2 regions of the Microbacterium tumbae genome follow, and region 2 is predicted to be linked to the other one. Evidence: riboswitches for the same ligand, from Rfam matches in the RefSeq annotation. Region 2 holds a riboswitch; the other holds the start of a gene.

Region 1 (7,627 bases), on a different contig from region 2:
GTGAGCGGGACGCACAGCAGCTCGAGCCCGATCGCGACGACCGCGCTCGTGACGTCGATCGACGCGAACAGGGGGATCGAGAGCACCAGGGCGAGCAGCACCTTCGTGACGGGGTTCACGCCGTCCAGCCACCGCCCGTTCGAATCGCGCAACTGTACGCTTTTCGGGCCCGGATCCGCATAGTTGCGCGATTCGAACGCACTGCCCTCGCGCCTCACGAAGCGGCCGCCAGCTCGAGACGGCGCCCGCCGAGATGCCGGACAACGCCCTCGTCGTGGGTGACCGCGACCACCGTGCGCCCCCGGGCGATCTCCTCCTGGAGCAGGGCGACGAGGGAGATCCAGCCGCGCCGGTCCTGCCCGAAGGTGGGCTCGTCCAGCACGATCACCTCCGGGGAGGCCGCGAGCACGGTCGCGACCGACAGCCGTCGCTTCTGACCGCCGGAGAGGGTGAAGGGATTGGCGAGGGCGAGCGGTGCGAGCCCCAGTCGTTCCAGCAGGGCGTCGACGACCTCGTCCACTCGGGCGGACGGCCATCCCAGTGCGCGCGGGCCGACGGCGAGCTCATCCCTCAGCGTCCTGGCGAGGAACTGATGCTCCGGCTCCTGGAAGACCATCCCGACGCGCGTGAGCAGCTCCTGGGATGTCCACCGGAACGGCCGGCGGCCGGAACGTCCCGCGAGATCGGGAGCGGCCTCGAGCTCGCCGACGAGCTCGGGGACGAGTCCGGCCAGCGTCAGGGCGAGGGTCGACTTGCCCGCGCCGTTGGGGCCGGTGACGACCGTCGCCGCGCCCCGCGGCAGGCGTACGTCGAGCCCGGTCCGCACCTCGGTCCGCCCGCGGCCGATCGACAGTCCCTCCGCCGACAGCACGCCTTCGCCGTCCGCGGATGCCGGGGGCAGCACGGCCAGGTCGATCCGCTGCTCCGGCACCCATACCCCGGCATCGGCCAGGGCGTCGCCGTGCTCGGCGAACACCTGCGCCGGCGGGCCGTCCGCGAGCAGCCCGCCGTCCGCGGCGAGCACGATCACGCGGGTCATGAGCTCCACCCAGACCGGCGTCCGATGCTCGACGACGATCAGGGTCGCGCCGGTGGCCTCCACGACGCGCTCGACGCTCGCCCGCACCTCGCGGACGCCTTCCGGATCGAGGTTCGCCGTCGGCTCGTCCAACAGGAGCAGACCGGGGCGCATCGCGAGGACGCCGGCCAGCACGAGCCGCTGCTTCTGCCCGCCGGAGAGCTCCTTCGTCGGGCGGCGCAACGGCACGTCGAGGCCCACGTCCTCGAGCGCCTCGGCGACCCGCGAGGGAATCTCGGATGCCGGGACGCCGAGGTTCTCGCAGCCGAACGCGACGTCGTCGCCGACCTTGGACAGCACGATCCCGGCATCCGGGTCCTGCAGCACCAGGCCGACCTGGCCACGACGGGATTCGGGAGCCGCGCCGTCGACGAGCAGACTGCCGGTGCGCTCGCCCTCCTCCGCATCGCCGAGGACCCCTGCGAGACCCGCCAGCAGCGTAGACTTCCCCGCCCCGGAGGCGCCGAGCAGAAGAACGCGCTCGCCCGGCTCGATCGTGAAGCTCACCTCGCTGACCGCCGGCAGGCGCCGCCCTGCGTAGCGCCAGCCCCAGCCCGCGCACTGCACGCGGGCCGGGGCGGCACCGGGCACGCTCAGACCTCGCGGACGAGCTCGCGACCGGCGGCGAAGCGGCTCAGCGCGCCGGTCGCGGCGAGAGCGCGCACCAGCAGCCAGCCGACGACACCGGCGAGGATCGCCCCGGAGACGATGAGGCTCACGAGGTAGATGGTGTTGAACTCGAGCGACTTCAGGATGTTCGGGGAGCTGCCGTAGAACAGCTCGAAGACCCAGGCGGCGACGCCCGCTCCGATGCCGGAGAGCGCGGCGGCGACGACGCCGAAGCGGCGGTAGAGGAACAGGGCGAAGACGATCTCCGCGCCCAGTCCCTGGACGATGCCGCTGAAGACGGTGGAGATGCCCCACTGGTTGCCGATCAGCGCGGAGACGATCGCGGCGACGAGCTCGACGACGAGCGCCGCACCCGGCTTGCGGATGATCAGCCCGCCGACGACGCCGCCGAGCAGCCAGATGCCGACGGCGATCCCGCCGAGGCCGGGGGTGACGGCGTCGGCCAGGCCGAACCAGGTGCCGCCGACGGTGTTCCAGCCCCAGAAGACGAGGCCGATCGCGACGCCGAGCACGGCGGCGACGACGATGTCGACGACGCGCCAGCGCCAGGGGTTCGCGGCGGTGGTGGCCTGGGTGGATGCGGACGTGGACGTACTCATCTGATCTCCTCCCTGCGCCGGCATGATCCGGATCAGGTTCGACGGTCGAAGCGCGGTTCGCTTCCTCTCAGCCCGGCTCGCCGGACTCCCGTGGTTGTGCTGACGATCATACTCCGGGGCGGGATACCGGCCTGCCATGCCCGGATTCGGTAGCGTATGCGGGGTGACCCCCCATCAGAGCGACGACGCGAGCGCCCTCACGCGCCGGGAACGCCGTCGGCTCAGGGCGCCGGCGCCGTCGTTCGGCGAGGTGGCCGGCGGGGGGCGCGGATCGGGCAGGACCGCGGATGCCGGCGACGGGAGCTCCCCTGCCGAACCCGCCGGGACGGATGCGATCCCGGCCGACGCCGACAGGACCGCGTCCGGCGTGCCGGCCGCGAGCGAGACCACGTCCGTCGCGACCGCCGTCGAGGACGCCGCCGACGACGCGACGGCCGGTTCGCCGATCCCCGAGACGGCCGCGGACGACTCCGCCGACGCGGGGAGCGCGGGAGCGGCTGTCGCCCTCGCGCCCGCTCTCGCGGCACCCGTGACCATCGGGACCGCATCGCCCGTCGTCCGGACGGAGACCCCGACCGGTGGACTCGCCGAGACCGAGGTTTCCGACGACGACGGAGTCGTCGCCCCCGAGCCCCTCGAGGTCCTTCGCACGGAGGCCGCTCCGGCCGAGTGGGCCGACGAGGACTCGCCGGCCACTGCCCTTCTCTGGGTGGATCCGGGATCCGTCGCGGAGACCGCTTCGCCGAACGACGACTCCGATGCCGCGACGACGGTCGACATCCTCGCGGACGCCGCGACGCGCGGGCCCCGCGCCGGCTGGCTGGTGCCGCTCGGAACCCTGGTCGCCCTGGGCATCGCCTACTCCGCCACGGCCCTGCTGTGGCCGCTGCACGAGCTTCCCGCCTCGGTGGACGGCGTCGAGGTCACCGTCGCACCGGCGGATCCGGCCGTCCTGACCTGGCCCGCGCAGGGCAGTGCGGCGGTCGGCGTCGGAGGCGTGGACGCCGTCGCATCCGCGAGCTCGGCCGTCCCTCTCGCGAGCGTCACGAAGGTCGTCTCGGTCATGCTCGTGCTCGACCGGATGCCGCTGCAGGTCGGCGAGCAGGGGCCGGAGTTCTCGTTCAGCTGGTCCGACTCCAGCGAGTACTGGAGCTATCTGAGCGACAACCAGTCCGCGCTGGACGTGCCCGTGGGCGGCACGCTGACCGAGCACCAGATGCTGCAGGGCATCCTGCTGGGATCCGCGAACAACTACATCGACCGGCTCGCGGACGAGATCTGGGGCTCCGAGGACTCGTTCGTCGCGGCAGCGCAGGCGTGGCTGGACTCCCGCGGGCTCAGCGACATCACGATCGTCACTCCGGCCGGCCGCGACGCCGGCAACGTGGCGACGCCGGAGGCTCTGATCCGCCTGGCCGAGATCGCCATGGCCAATCCGGTGTTCGCGGAGATCGTCGGAACGGCATCCGTCGATCTCCCCGGCGCGGGAACGGTGAAGAACTCCAACGGACTGCTCGGCGATCCGGGCATCGTCGGGATCAAGACCGGCACGCTCGACGGCGCATACAACCTGCTCAGCGCCAAGGACGTCGTCATCGGCGACACGACCGTTCACCTGTACGCCGCCGTGCTCGGCCAGAAGGACGACGACGCACGCCTGGCGGCCAGTCGGGCGCTGTACGCCGAGGCCGAGGCCGCCCTGCTCGCTCAGGGGCCGGCCGTCGAGGCCGGCACCGTCGTCGGCGAGGTGAGCACCCCCTGGGGAACCCGCGTGGACGTGGTCACGGATGCCGACGCCACGGTGGTCCTCTGGAACGCAGGGACCGCGACGACGGGTGCGACCTTCGATCTGGGCGACAGCACCGCGGAAGGCGACGAGGTGGGCACGCTCACGGTGACGGGGCCGATCGACGGCGTGGAGGTGCCCGTCTCACTGGCCGAGGAGCTCCAGGGGCCGACAGCATGGTGGCGGCTCACTCACCCTCTCGAGCTCTTCGGCATCGTCGACTGATCCTCGAGGGCTGCACCTCCCTCGATCCGGACTCCCCCGCGGGAGGGGGCCGGTCTGGCCGCCTCGGCATGCGGGACGTGCCTCGTCTGGCCGCCTCAGGCAGCATGAGGCGACCAGACGGGAGACCTCAGCTCGCGAGCGACGAGAAACCTCGCCCCGAGCACGAGCAGCCCGCGCTGCGCATGTGAGACGAGGACGCCCCGGCACCCGAGAGGGTGGCGGGGCGTCCTCGTCTCACGCGGGCGATCAGGCGGTGCCGGACTCCGGTGCGGACTCGGCCGTCACCGACTCGTCCGGACCGTTCTCCGAGGCCTCGCCCGTGACGATGACCGGGGTCGAAGCGGTGAGCGCCTCCTCGGCGTCGATGTCCGCAGCGGCCTGCTCGAACTGGGACTGGTACAGCCGCCAGTACGCTCCCTGCGCGGCGATGAGCTCGTCGTGCGTGCCCTTCTCCACGATGTCGCCGTGCTCCATCACGAGGATGAGGTCGGCGTCGCGGATCGTCGAGAGACGGTGCGCGATCACGAAGGAGGTGCGTCCCTCGCGCAGGGCGGCCATCGCGTGCTGCAGCAACAGCTCCGTGCGGGTGTCGACGGCGCTCGTGGCCTCGTCGAGGATCAGGATCGACGGCTGGGCCACGAAGGCGCGGGCGATCGTGATCAGCTGGCGCTCGCCGGCCGACACGTTCGCCGCGTCCTCCTCCAGAACCGTCTCGTAGCCCTCGGGCAGCGCATGCACGAAACGCTCCACGTACGTCGCCCTCGCCGCCGCGAGAACCTCCTCATCGGTCGCGCTCGCGCGTCCGTAGCGGATGTTCTCGAGGATGGATCCCGCGAACAGCCACGGATCCTGCAGCACCATGCCGGTGCGCGAACGCAGATCGGCACGGGTCAGCTCCGCGATGTCCTGACCGTCCAGCAGGATGCGTCCGGAGCTCAGCTCGTAGAAGCGCATGATCAGGTTGACCAGGGTCGTCTTGCCCGCGCCGGTCGGTCCGACGATCGCCACCGTCTGGCCCGGCTCCACGCGGAACGAGAGATCCTCGATGAGCGGGCGCTCCGGCGTGTACGAGAACGAGACGTGCTCGAACTCGATGACGCCGTCGCCGTCGCCGACGGACGGCGCGTCCGCGGCATCCGCGCCCTGCTCCTCGGCGTCCAGGAGGTCGAACACGCGCTCCGCCGATGCGGTGCCCGACTGCACGACAGCCGCCATGCCGCCCAGCTCGCTCAGCGGCTGGGTGAACTGCTGCGAGTACTGGATGAACGCCTGCACGTCGCCCAGCCGCAGCTGACCGCTGGCGACCATCAGTCCGCCGAGGACGGCGATGCCCACATAGGTGAGGCTCCCGACGAAGGTCATGGCCGGCATGATGATGCCGGACAGGAACTGCGCCTTGAAGCTCGCGCGGTACAGCTCCTCGTTCTCGGCCTGGAAGCGGTCGAGCGCATCCTGCTCCCGACCGAAGACCTTGACCAGCGCGTGCCCGGAGAAGGCCTCCTCGACGCGGGCGTTCAGGCGGCCGACCTTGCGCCACTGCGTTCCGAACGCCTTCTGGGAGCGGGGGCCGATGACGCCGAAGATGACGCCCATCAACGGCAGGGCGACCAGGGCGACGAGCGCCAGCTGCCAGGAGATCGAGAACATCATGAACAGCACGCCGATCACGGTCAGCACCGATGTCAGCGCACCGGACAGCGACTGCTGCATGGTCTGCGTGATGTTGTCGATGTCGTTCGTGACCCGCGAGATCAGCTCGCCGCGCTGGACCTTGTCGAAGTACGACAGGGGCAGCCGGTTGATCTTCGCCTCGACGTCCTCGCGCAGCCGCCACATCGTGCGGACCATGATGACGTTGATGACGTACCCCTGGACCCAGCTGAGCAGGGCGGAGCCGACGTAGATCGACAGCACGGCGATGATGATCCACCGCAGCGCCGAGAAGTCCAGTCCATCGCCGACGGTGAAGGCGCCCAGCGCTGCGACCTGGTTGGCGAAGTCGTCCTGGCCGAACCCGCGCAGCGCCTCCACGACGTCGGCCTGCGGGGTGCCGGCCGGGAAGCCGGGGAAGTCCCCGTTCGGCTGCGCCAGCTGCTGGGAGATGAAACCCTTGTAGATGAGATCGGTCGCACCGGCCAGCACCTTCGGCGCCGCGACCGCGAGGATGACGCCGACCGCACCGAGGACCGAGACGAACACGAACCACAGCGCCGAGGGCTTGAGCAGGCCGATCATACGACCGAAGCTCTTGCCGAAGTTGTCGGCCTTGCCGGGGGCTACGGCGTCCCAGTCGCCGGAGTTCTGACGCGCCTGCTCGGCGAGCTCCGCCTCGTACTTCTCGTCGGCGGTCAGCTCGGGCTCGGCGGTCTCACGCGGGCTCATGCGTCCACCCCCAGCTGCGACTCGACGATCTCGCGGTAGGTGTCGTTGGACGCGAGCAGCTCCTCGTGCGTCCCGACGCCGACCATCGTGCCCCCTTCGAGGACGACGATGCGGTCTGCGTCCGTGATGGTGGACACGCGCTGCGCGACGACGATCTTCGTCACCTCCGGCAGCTCTCGCCACAGGGCCTGTCTCAGCCGCGCGTCCGTCGTGAGGTCCAGGGCCGAGAAGGAGTCGTCGAAGACGAGGATCTGCGGCCGGTGCACGATGGCACGGGCGATCGCGAGACGCTGACGCTGACCGCCGGATACGTTCGTCCCGCCCTGCGCGATGCGCGCGTCGAGCCCTTCGGGCATCTCCTCGACGAAGTCACGGCCCTGCGCGATCTCGAGCGCGTGCCAGAGATCCTCGTCCGTGGCGTCCTCACGTCCGTAGCGGAGGTTGGAGGCGATCGTCCCGGTGAAGAGGAACGGTCGCTGCGGGACGAGCCCGATGCCCTTCCAGAGCGCGTCGACGTCCGCCTCGCGCACGTCGACGCCGCCGACGCTGACCGCGCCGCCCGTCACGTCGAACAGACGCGGGATCAGGTTGATCAGCGTAGTCTTGCCTGCGCCGGTGGATCCGACGATGGCGACCGTCTCGCCCGGCTCCGCGTGGAAGCCGATGCCGCTGAGCACCGGAGACTCCGCACCGGGGTAGGTGAACTCGACGTCCTCGAAGCGCACCGAGCCCGGGCTCGGGAAGACGGCGGCGCCGTCCGCCGGGCGCGACATGGACGACTCCGCGTCCAGCACCTCGGCCACGCGCTCCGCCGAGACGGCGGCGCGCGGGATCATCATGGCCATGAAGCTCGACATGATGACGCCCATCATGATCTGGCCGATGTACTGCATGAACGCGAAGAGAGTGCCGACCTCGACGTTCCCC
Region 2 (7,627 bases):
GAAGGACGGCCAGGGGCGACGTCCTGGCCGCGGCGCGGGCGGCGCGCATCCCGCCCGCGCAGGCGTTCAGCGCGGTCAGGGGTATCGCGATGCCGGCGGTCAGCGGGCCGACGAGGAAGCGGATCTGATCCCACCCCGTCGAGTCCCCGGCGAAGACGGCCTGCGCGAACGGCGGAACGACGAGCACCGCCGCCGCGAACCCCAGGGCGCCGCCGAGGAGTCCGCTGAGGGCGAGCTGCGTCATCACGACGCGCGCGGTCTGCGCCGGACTGACCCCGGCGAGCTGCCAGCGCGCGTAGACCGGCCTGTGCAGATCGACGCTGAGGCGCGCGACGGCGGAGGTGACGACGACACCGCTGGGGATGCCGAACATGAGCAGCGCGACCAGGAAGCTGAGGGAGCCCTCCAGGAAGTCCCCGCCCTGCGCGAGACCCGTCTCGAGGAAGCTCAGTGCGACGCAGAACGTGAGGGAGGCCACCGCCGAGACGAGGACGATCCCCGACCACGCCGCCCAGCCGCGGCGCAGCTCGGCGCGGACCAGTCCCTTCACGCTCGCGCCCCGTCGCGGTCGGAGGCTCCGTGGAGCGCCGCGAGGAGCTCGCCGGCCGTCGGCCGCACGAGGCGGGCCACCACCCTCCCGTCCCGCAGGACCAGGGTGCGGTCGGCGCGTGCCGCCGCATCGAGGTCGTGGGTGACGAGCACCACGCTCTTCTCTCCCGCCGCATAGCCGCGCAGCAGATCGAGCACGCCGGCTCCGGTCTGCGTGTCGAGCGCTCCGGTCGGCTCGTCCGCGAACACCACGGCCGGCGAAGCCGCGAGCACGCGCGCGATCGCGACACGCTGCTGCTGCCCGCCGGACAGATGTCCCGGGCGCTTGCGGCCGTGGTCTGCGAGGCCGACCGCCCGAAGGGCGGCATCCGGATCGGGGCGCCGCCCTGCGAGCCGTGCGGGCAGGGACACGTTCTCTCGGACCGTCAGCGACGGGATGAGGTTGTAGCTCTGGAAGACGAAGCCGATGCGGTCGCGACGCAGGCGCGCGAGACGGGCGTGCGAGGCGCGGTCCACCCGCACGTCGTCGAGCAGGATCTCGCCCGCGTCCGCGCGTTCCAGGCCGGCGAGGCAGTAGAGCAGCGTGGACTTGCCCGAGCCGCTCGGACCGACGATGCTCAGCATCTCGCCGGGGAGCAGCTCGAGGTCCACACCGCGCAGCACGGGTGGGGCAGGCGGGTAGGACGTGGTCAGGCCGCGGGCGGACAGGACGGGCGCACGGCGCGGGGAGGGATCGCTCATGGCTCCAGTCCACCGGCGACCGAGCGTACGCGCACGAGCCGGAGCGCCCGCTGCGCGGTAGAGCTGGCGCTACCCTTGGGCCGCCGGCGCCCGTCTGCGCCGCCTCGCCTCGTAGGCTGGGCGCATGCGCGCGAGATCCATCGGTGAGGCACTCGTGCTGCCGCCCTGGCGGTTCCTCGTCTCACGGTGGCCCTGGCTCGCTCTCGTCCACGTGATCGGCAGCGGCATCCTGTTCCTCGCGACCCTGCCGGTCGTCGCCGTCACGCTCGTGGCGCTGCCGCTGTGGGCGATCGCGCTCGCCGCGCTGGAGCGGCGACGAGCGCGGATGCTCGGATCTCCGCGGCGCGCCAGCGGTCATGTCCGCGTCCCGCCCGGGGAGCGGCGCAACTGGCTGAACGTGCGGCTCACGGAGCCTGCCACCTGGCGCGAGACCGCTGCGCTGCTGCTGGGCCTGATCCTCGGACTGCTCTCGCTCGCGCTCCTGCTCGCCCAGGCGATCGCCGCAGCGCTCCCTGTCGCGCTCGCGATCGCGGGCCGCACCGCGCCGCCCTCCGAGGTGACGCTGTTCTTCGACGTGAGATACACCGCCACCGCCGAGAACTGGTGGCATCCGCTTCTCCTGCTCCCTGTCGCCCTCGCGATGTTCGGCTACCTCAACGCGGCGCTGTCCGCGGTGCACGTCGCCGTCATCGGCTGGCTGATCGCCCCGCGAACGGCGGAGATCGACAAGAGGGTCGCCCAGCTGACTCGATCCCGCGCGGCGATCGTCACGGCGCACGAGAGCGAGCGCCGCCGCATCGAGCGCGACCTCCACGACGGCGTGCAGCAGGAGCTCGTCGGCATCGCGGCGCGACTCGGCATCCTGGAGCTCGAGCTCGCCCACGGCGACGAGACGTCGGCGCGTACCGCCCTCGAAGCGGCGCAGGATCAGACCGAGCGCGCGCTCGCCGCCCTGCGCGAGACCGTGCGCGGCATCCACCCCGCCGTCCTCGGCGATCACGGCGTGCGCAGCGCCCTGGAGGAGCTGGCGGGACGCAGCGCCGTCCCCCTGCAGATCCGGGATGAGGGCTTCCCTCGCCTCTCCCCGGCATCGGAGGCCGCCGCGTACTTCCTCGCCTGCGAGGCGATCACGAACGCCGCCAAGCACACGACCGCCACCCGGGTGTCCGTCACGCTCGGCGTCGCCGGCGACATGGCCGTCGTCTCCGCGCAGGACGACGGCCACGGCGGCGCCGATCCGGAAGCGGGCTCGGGGCTGTCGGGCCTGGCCGGTCGTGCCGAGGCGCTCGGTGGGAGCCTCCTCGTCACGAGCCCGCAGGGCGGGCCGACCATCCTGCGGATGGAGCTGCCCGTCACCGCGGAGGGGAGGGGCTTCGATGCGCATTCTCCTCGCGGATGACTCCGCGCTGCTCCGGGAGGCCCTCTCGGCGCTGCTGGAGCGCCTCGGCCATGAGGTGGCGGCCACGGCATCCGATGCGCGCAGCCTGCTCGAGGTCTACGACGGTCTCGCAGAGGAGCCCGATCTCGTGCTCACCGACGTGCGGATGCCGCCGGACGGCACCGACGACGGCCTGAGGGCCGCGCTGCGGATCCGCGCCCGACATCCGCAGCAGCCCGTCCTCGCCCTGTCCCAGTACGTCGCCGACCGCTATGCCAGAGAGCTGCTCCTGCTCCCCGATGGCGCGGTCGGCTACCTCCTCAAGGAACGGGTGAACCGCATCGCGGACTTCGATCGCGCGCTCCGCGTCGTGGCCGGCGGCGGGACGGTCATCGACCCGGAGGTGACGAGGCACCTGCTGCGGACGGATGCGTCGCGTCCGCTCGACGCGCTCACCGGGCGGGAGCGGGAGGTCCTGGCGCTGATGGCGGACGGCCTCTCGAACACGGAGATCGCGGGCCGGCTGTTCCTCAGCGACGCCGCCGTGCGCAAGCATGTCGGGAACATCTTCAGCGGGCTTGGACTGCGGCCGCAGGAGGAGAACCGCCGGGTGCGGGCCATCCTGCTCTTCCTGCAGACGGGGGCGGGCGAACGTCGATGAGCGCTGTGTAGCCTTGACGGGGTGAAGAGTCGTGCGATCGCGGCGACGCTCCTGGCGCTGGTCATCGGCGTCTCGGGATGCGCCCCGTCGGGCGAACCCGCGGGCGTCGAGACATCCGGGACGCCGATGCCGATGCCGACGCCGACCGCGACGCTGACACCGACACCTCCCTCGATCCGCGGGCTCGCCGCCGTGCAGGCGGCGCTGACGCCCGTGCGCGAGCAGGCGGCGATGGTCGTCATGGGAACGATCGGCGGATCGGATGCCGCTTCTCTCGCGGAGTACGTCGCGAGCGGTCCGCGGGGGCTGATCCTCATGGGCGGCAACGTCCCCGGTGCGCCTGAGGGATTGCGCGCACTGACCGACGAGGTGCATGCGGCGTCCGCGGATGCGCTGATCGCTATCGATCAGGAGGGCGGCGACGTCAAGCGGATGCCGTGGGACGACCTCCCCTCGGCCAGGCAGCTCAAGGACGAGGACGTCGCGCAGGCGAGGACGGCCTTCACGGATCGTGCCCGGCTTCTCGCCGATGCGGGCGTCGACGTCAACTTCGGCGTCGTCGCCGATGTTCCCCGCTCGGACGGATCCTTCATCTTCCGGCGCTCCTACGGGACCGATCCTCAGTCGGTGGCCGACCGGGTGGCCGCGATCGTCGGAAGCGAGGACGGTCTCGTGGCGTCGACGCTCAAGCACTTCCCCGGCCATGGGGCGGCGGAGGGCGACTCGCACAGCGCGATCCCGACGACGGGCATGAGCCTGGCCGAATGGCGCTCCTTCGACGCGGTACCGTTCCAGGCGGGCATCGACGCGGGCGCGGAGCTCGTCATGATGGGGCATCTGCGGTTCACGGCCGTATCCGATCTTCCGGCGTCGCTGTCGCCGGAGTGGTACGGCATCCTGCGCGACGAACTGGGCTTCGAGGGTGTGGCCGTCACCGACGACCTCGGCATGCTCTCCTCCTCCGGAGAGGCCGCGTACGCCGACCCGGTCGAGAACGCCGTCGCCGCGATCGCGGCCGGCGCCGACCTGGTGCTCATGATCGCCGGCTCCACGCCGGAGACGGCAGGCAGGATCATCGACGCGCTGGCCGCGCGTGCCGCAGATGACGGGGTCTTCGCCGAACGACTGGCGGAGGCCGCCGCGCGGGTGATCGTGCTCTCCTGGGCGCGCGACCGCGGCTGAACCCCGCGTGCGGAGGACGTCGTCTCCGCTCTGGGCGGAAGCCCTTCCCCTCCTCGCCGGCGGCGTGATGACATGGGGCCATGACAGATGTGCTGGTCCTCGGAGGAACGGGCTGGCTCTCCCGGCGCATCGCGCAGCGCTGGGCGGATGCCGGCGCCCGCGTGACGTGTCTCGCGAGAGGCGGTCGGACGGCGCCGGACGGCGTCGAGCTCGTCCTCGGAGATCGGGACGACCAGGCCGTCTACGACGCGCTGCGGCGGGACTGGGACGAGGTCGTCGACGTCTCCTCCCTGGCCGGGCATGTGCGCGACGGCATCCGGATGCTGGGGGAGCGCAGCGCGCGCTGGACGTACGTCTCGTCCGTCTCCGTGTATGCCGACGACACCGCGATCGGCGCCGACGAGTCCGCCTCGCTGCATCCGGCGGCACGCGACGACGAGGACGACTACGCCGGGCAGAAGGTCGCGGCGGAGCAGGCTGTCGCCGGGCTGGGGTCGCGCGCGAGGATCGTGCGTCCCGGTCTCATCGCAGGCCCCGGCGACCCGAGCGACCGCTTCGGCTACTGGGGCGCGGCCTTCGCCCGCTCCGGAGGCGGCGCCGTCCTGACTCCGACGCGTCGAGAGCGCTGGGCGCAGGTCGTCGACGTCGACGATCTCGCCGAGTTCGTCGTCCGAGACCGCGGGCACGGCATCGTGGACGCCGTCGGAGACCCGCACCCGTTCGGCGCGGTGATCGACGCCTTCCGGTCCGCCGCGGAGCACACCGGCCGGATCGTCGAGGCCGGCGACGCCTGGCTGGAGGAGCGCGGGGTGCAGCACTGGATGGGCGAGCGCTCGCTGCCCCTCTGGCTGCCGGCCGACATGCCGGGCTTCGCCCGCCGGAGCAGCACCGCCTACCGGGCGGCCGGAGGTCCGCTGCGTCCTCTCGCCGAAACGATCTCCCGCGTGCTCCTCGACGAGCGCTCGCGCGGCGTCGGCCGGCCCCGTCGTTCTGGGCTGACGCGGGAGGAGGAGCTCGCCCTGCTCACGGCGATCGACGCCTGAGCGCCCGAGAGCCCGAACGGAATGTCCGGCACAGGCCCGCTAGACTTCCAGCGAGTGACACGGGGTGCCGCATCCGCGGCTGAGATCACACCCGTCGAACCTGATCTAGTTCGTACTAGCGAAGGGATGTCGCAATGAGCGATCGTCTGCGTCCATTGTCCGGAACCGACCTCGCGGGCGAGGCCGCGATCCTGCTGCAGACGCTGCGGGAGGCCCCGCCTCTGACGCACTGCATCACCAACGCGGTGGTCACAGGGTTCACGGCCAACGTGCTGCTCGCGCTCGGCGCCGCCCCTGCGATGGTCGACATCGCCGGCGAGTCCGAGCTGTTCGCCGGCGTCGCATCCGGTGTGCTCGTGAACCTCGGCACGCCGACGCCCGAGCAGCGTGCGGCGAGCCTCGAAGCGGCCGTCGGAGCGGCGGCGTCCGGCACCCCCTGGGTGCTCGACCCTGTCGCGATCGGCGCGCTCCCCGTGCGGACGGCTCTCGCGCATCAGCTCGCGGAGCGCCGCCCGACGGCCATCCGGGGCAACGCCTCCGAGATCCTCGCGCTGGCAGGGCTCAGCACGGGCGGCCGCGGCGTCGATGCCACCGACAGCACGGATGCGGCCGCGTCCGCCGCCCTCGCGCTCGCGGAGCGGCACGGCAGCGTCGTCGCGGTCTCGGGCCCCGTCGACCTCATCACCGATGGCGACCGGACGTTCCGGATCGCCAACGGCGACGAGCTCCTCACGCGCGTCACCGGCGGAGGATGCGCCCTCGGCGCCGTGATGGCCGCCTTCCTCGGAGTCGCGCGCGGCACCGGGTCCGCCCCGATCATCGCCGTCGCCTCCGCGAGCCTCGTGTACACGATCGCCGCGGAACGGGCCGCGTCCGGTGCGGCGGGACCAGGCAGCTTCGCCGTCGCGCTGCTCGACGCGCTCGCCGCCGTCCAACCGGGCGAGCTCGCCGCCCGCGCTCGCGTCGAGGTCGTGGCGCGATGATCGCCGATCTCTCGCTGTACCTCGTCACCGACCCCTCGCTCTGCGGCGACCGCGGCGTCGTCGAGACGGTGCGCCAGGCGGTCGACGGGGGCGTGGGCATCGTCCAGCTGCGCGACAAATCCGCGACGGATGCCGAGACCGTCCGGCAGCTCGTCGAGCTCTCGCGGGTGATCGACGGCCGCGCCCTGCTCGTGGTCGACGATCGCCTCGATGCGGCTCTCGCAGCACGCGCTCGGGGCGCCCGCGTGGACGGCGTGCACCTCGGCCAGGGAGACGCCTCGGTCCTGCGGGCCAGGGAGGTGCTCGGCCCCGATGCCCTCATCGGCCTCACGGCGAACACCCCGGAGCATCTCGCAGCGATCCGCGCGCTGCCATCCGGCACGGTCGACTATCTCGGCGTCGGCGTGATCCGTCCCACCAGCACGAAGCCCGACCATCCTGCGCCGCTCGGGATCGACGGCTTCCGCGCCTTCGCGGCGGACAGCCCTCTGCCCTGTGTCGCGATCGGCGGGATCGGGATCGACGACGTCGAACAGCTCCGGGATGCCGGTGCGGCGGGCATCGCGGTCGTCTCGGCGCTCTGCGCCGCGGACGATCCGGCGGCTCAGGCGGGCGAGTTCCTCCGGCGCTGGCGCGCAGGCGCCGTGCCTCGGGTGCTCAGCATCGCCGGCAGCGATCCCTCCGGCGGCGCGGGGATCCAGGCCGATCTCAAGTCGATCGCGGCGAACGGCGGCTACGGCATGGCCGCGGTCACCGCGCTCACGGTCCAGAACACGCAAGGAGTGCGGGACGTCCACGTGCCGCCGGCCGCTTTCCTGACCGCGCAGCTGGACGCGCTCTCGGACGACATCGGCATCGACGCCGTGAAGATCGGGATGCTGGCGAACGCCGACGTGATCCGGGCAGTGGGCGCCTGGCTCGAGGCCGTCCGGCCGCCCGTCGTCGTCGTGGACCCCGTCATGGTCGCCACGAGCGGCGACCGCCTGCTCGATCAGGATGCCGAGGACGCTCTGCGCGCACTCCTGCGGCAGGCGCACCTGGTCACGCCGAACCTCTCCGAGCTCGGGGTGCTCAGCGGGCGTCGCGTCGA

The links. Region 2 has a riboswitch for thiamine pyrophosphate ahead of thiM (hydroxyethylthiazole kinase). Riboswitches for the same ligand answer to the same signal wherever they lie in the genome.
Region 1: another riboswitch for thiamine pyrophosphate. It lies ahead of ACYVGQ_RS02190 (ECF transporter S component); the one in region 2 lies ahead of thiM (hydroxyethylthiazole kinase).

Annotation. Positions count from the first base shown of each region.
Region 1 covers NZ_BAAGWV010000001.1:469,549-477,175, forward strand. The annotation lists gene ACYVGQ_RS02180 (energy-coupling factor transporter transmembrane component T family protein) at 1-152, opposite strand, end outside; gene ACYVGQ_RS02185 (ABC transporter ATP-binding protein) at 215-1,675, opposite strand; gene ACYVGQ_RS02190 (ECF transporter S component) at 1,672-2,307, opposite strand; TPP riboswitch at 2,300-2,409, opposite strand; gene ACYVGQ_RS02195 (D-alanyl-D-alanine carboxypeptidase family protein) at 2,471-4,318, shown strand; gene ACYVGQ_RS02200 (ABC transporter ATP-binding protein) at 4,565-6,700, opposite strand; gene ACYVGQ_RS02205 (ABC transporter ATP-binding protein) at 6,697-7,627, opposite strand, start outside.
Region 2 covers NZ_BAAGWV010000003.1:656,390-664,016, forward strand. The annotation lists gene ACYVGQ_RS14885 (hypothetical protein) at 1-550, opposite strand, end outside; gene ACYVGQ_RS14890 (ABC transporter ATP-binding protein) at 547-1,290, opposite strand; gene ACYVGQ_RS14895 (sensor histidine kinase) at 1,415-2,689, shown strand; gene ACYVGQ_RS14900 (response regulator) at 2,667-3,329, shown strand; gene ACYVGQ_RS14905 (glycoside hydrolase family 3 N-terminal domain-containing protein) at 3,351-4,511, shown strand; gene ACYVGQ_RS14910 (NAD-dependent epimerase/dehydratase family protein) at 4,592-5,554, shown strand; TPP riboswitch at 5,605-5,698, shown strand; gene thiM (hydroxyethylthiazole kinase) at 5,689-6,537, shown strand; gene ACYVGQ_RS14920 (bifunctional hydroxymethylpyrimidine kinase/phosphomethylpyrimidine kinase) at 6,534-7,627, shown strand, end outside.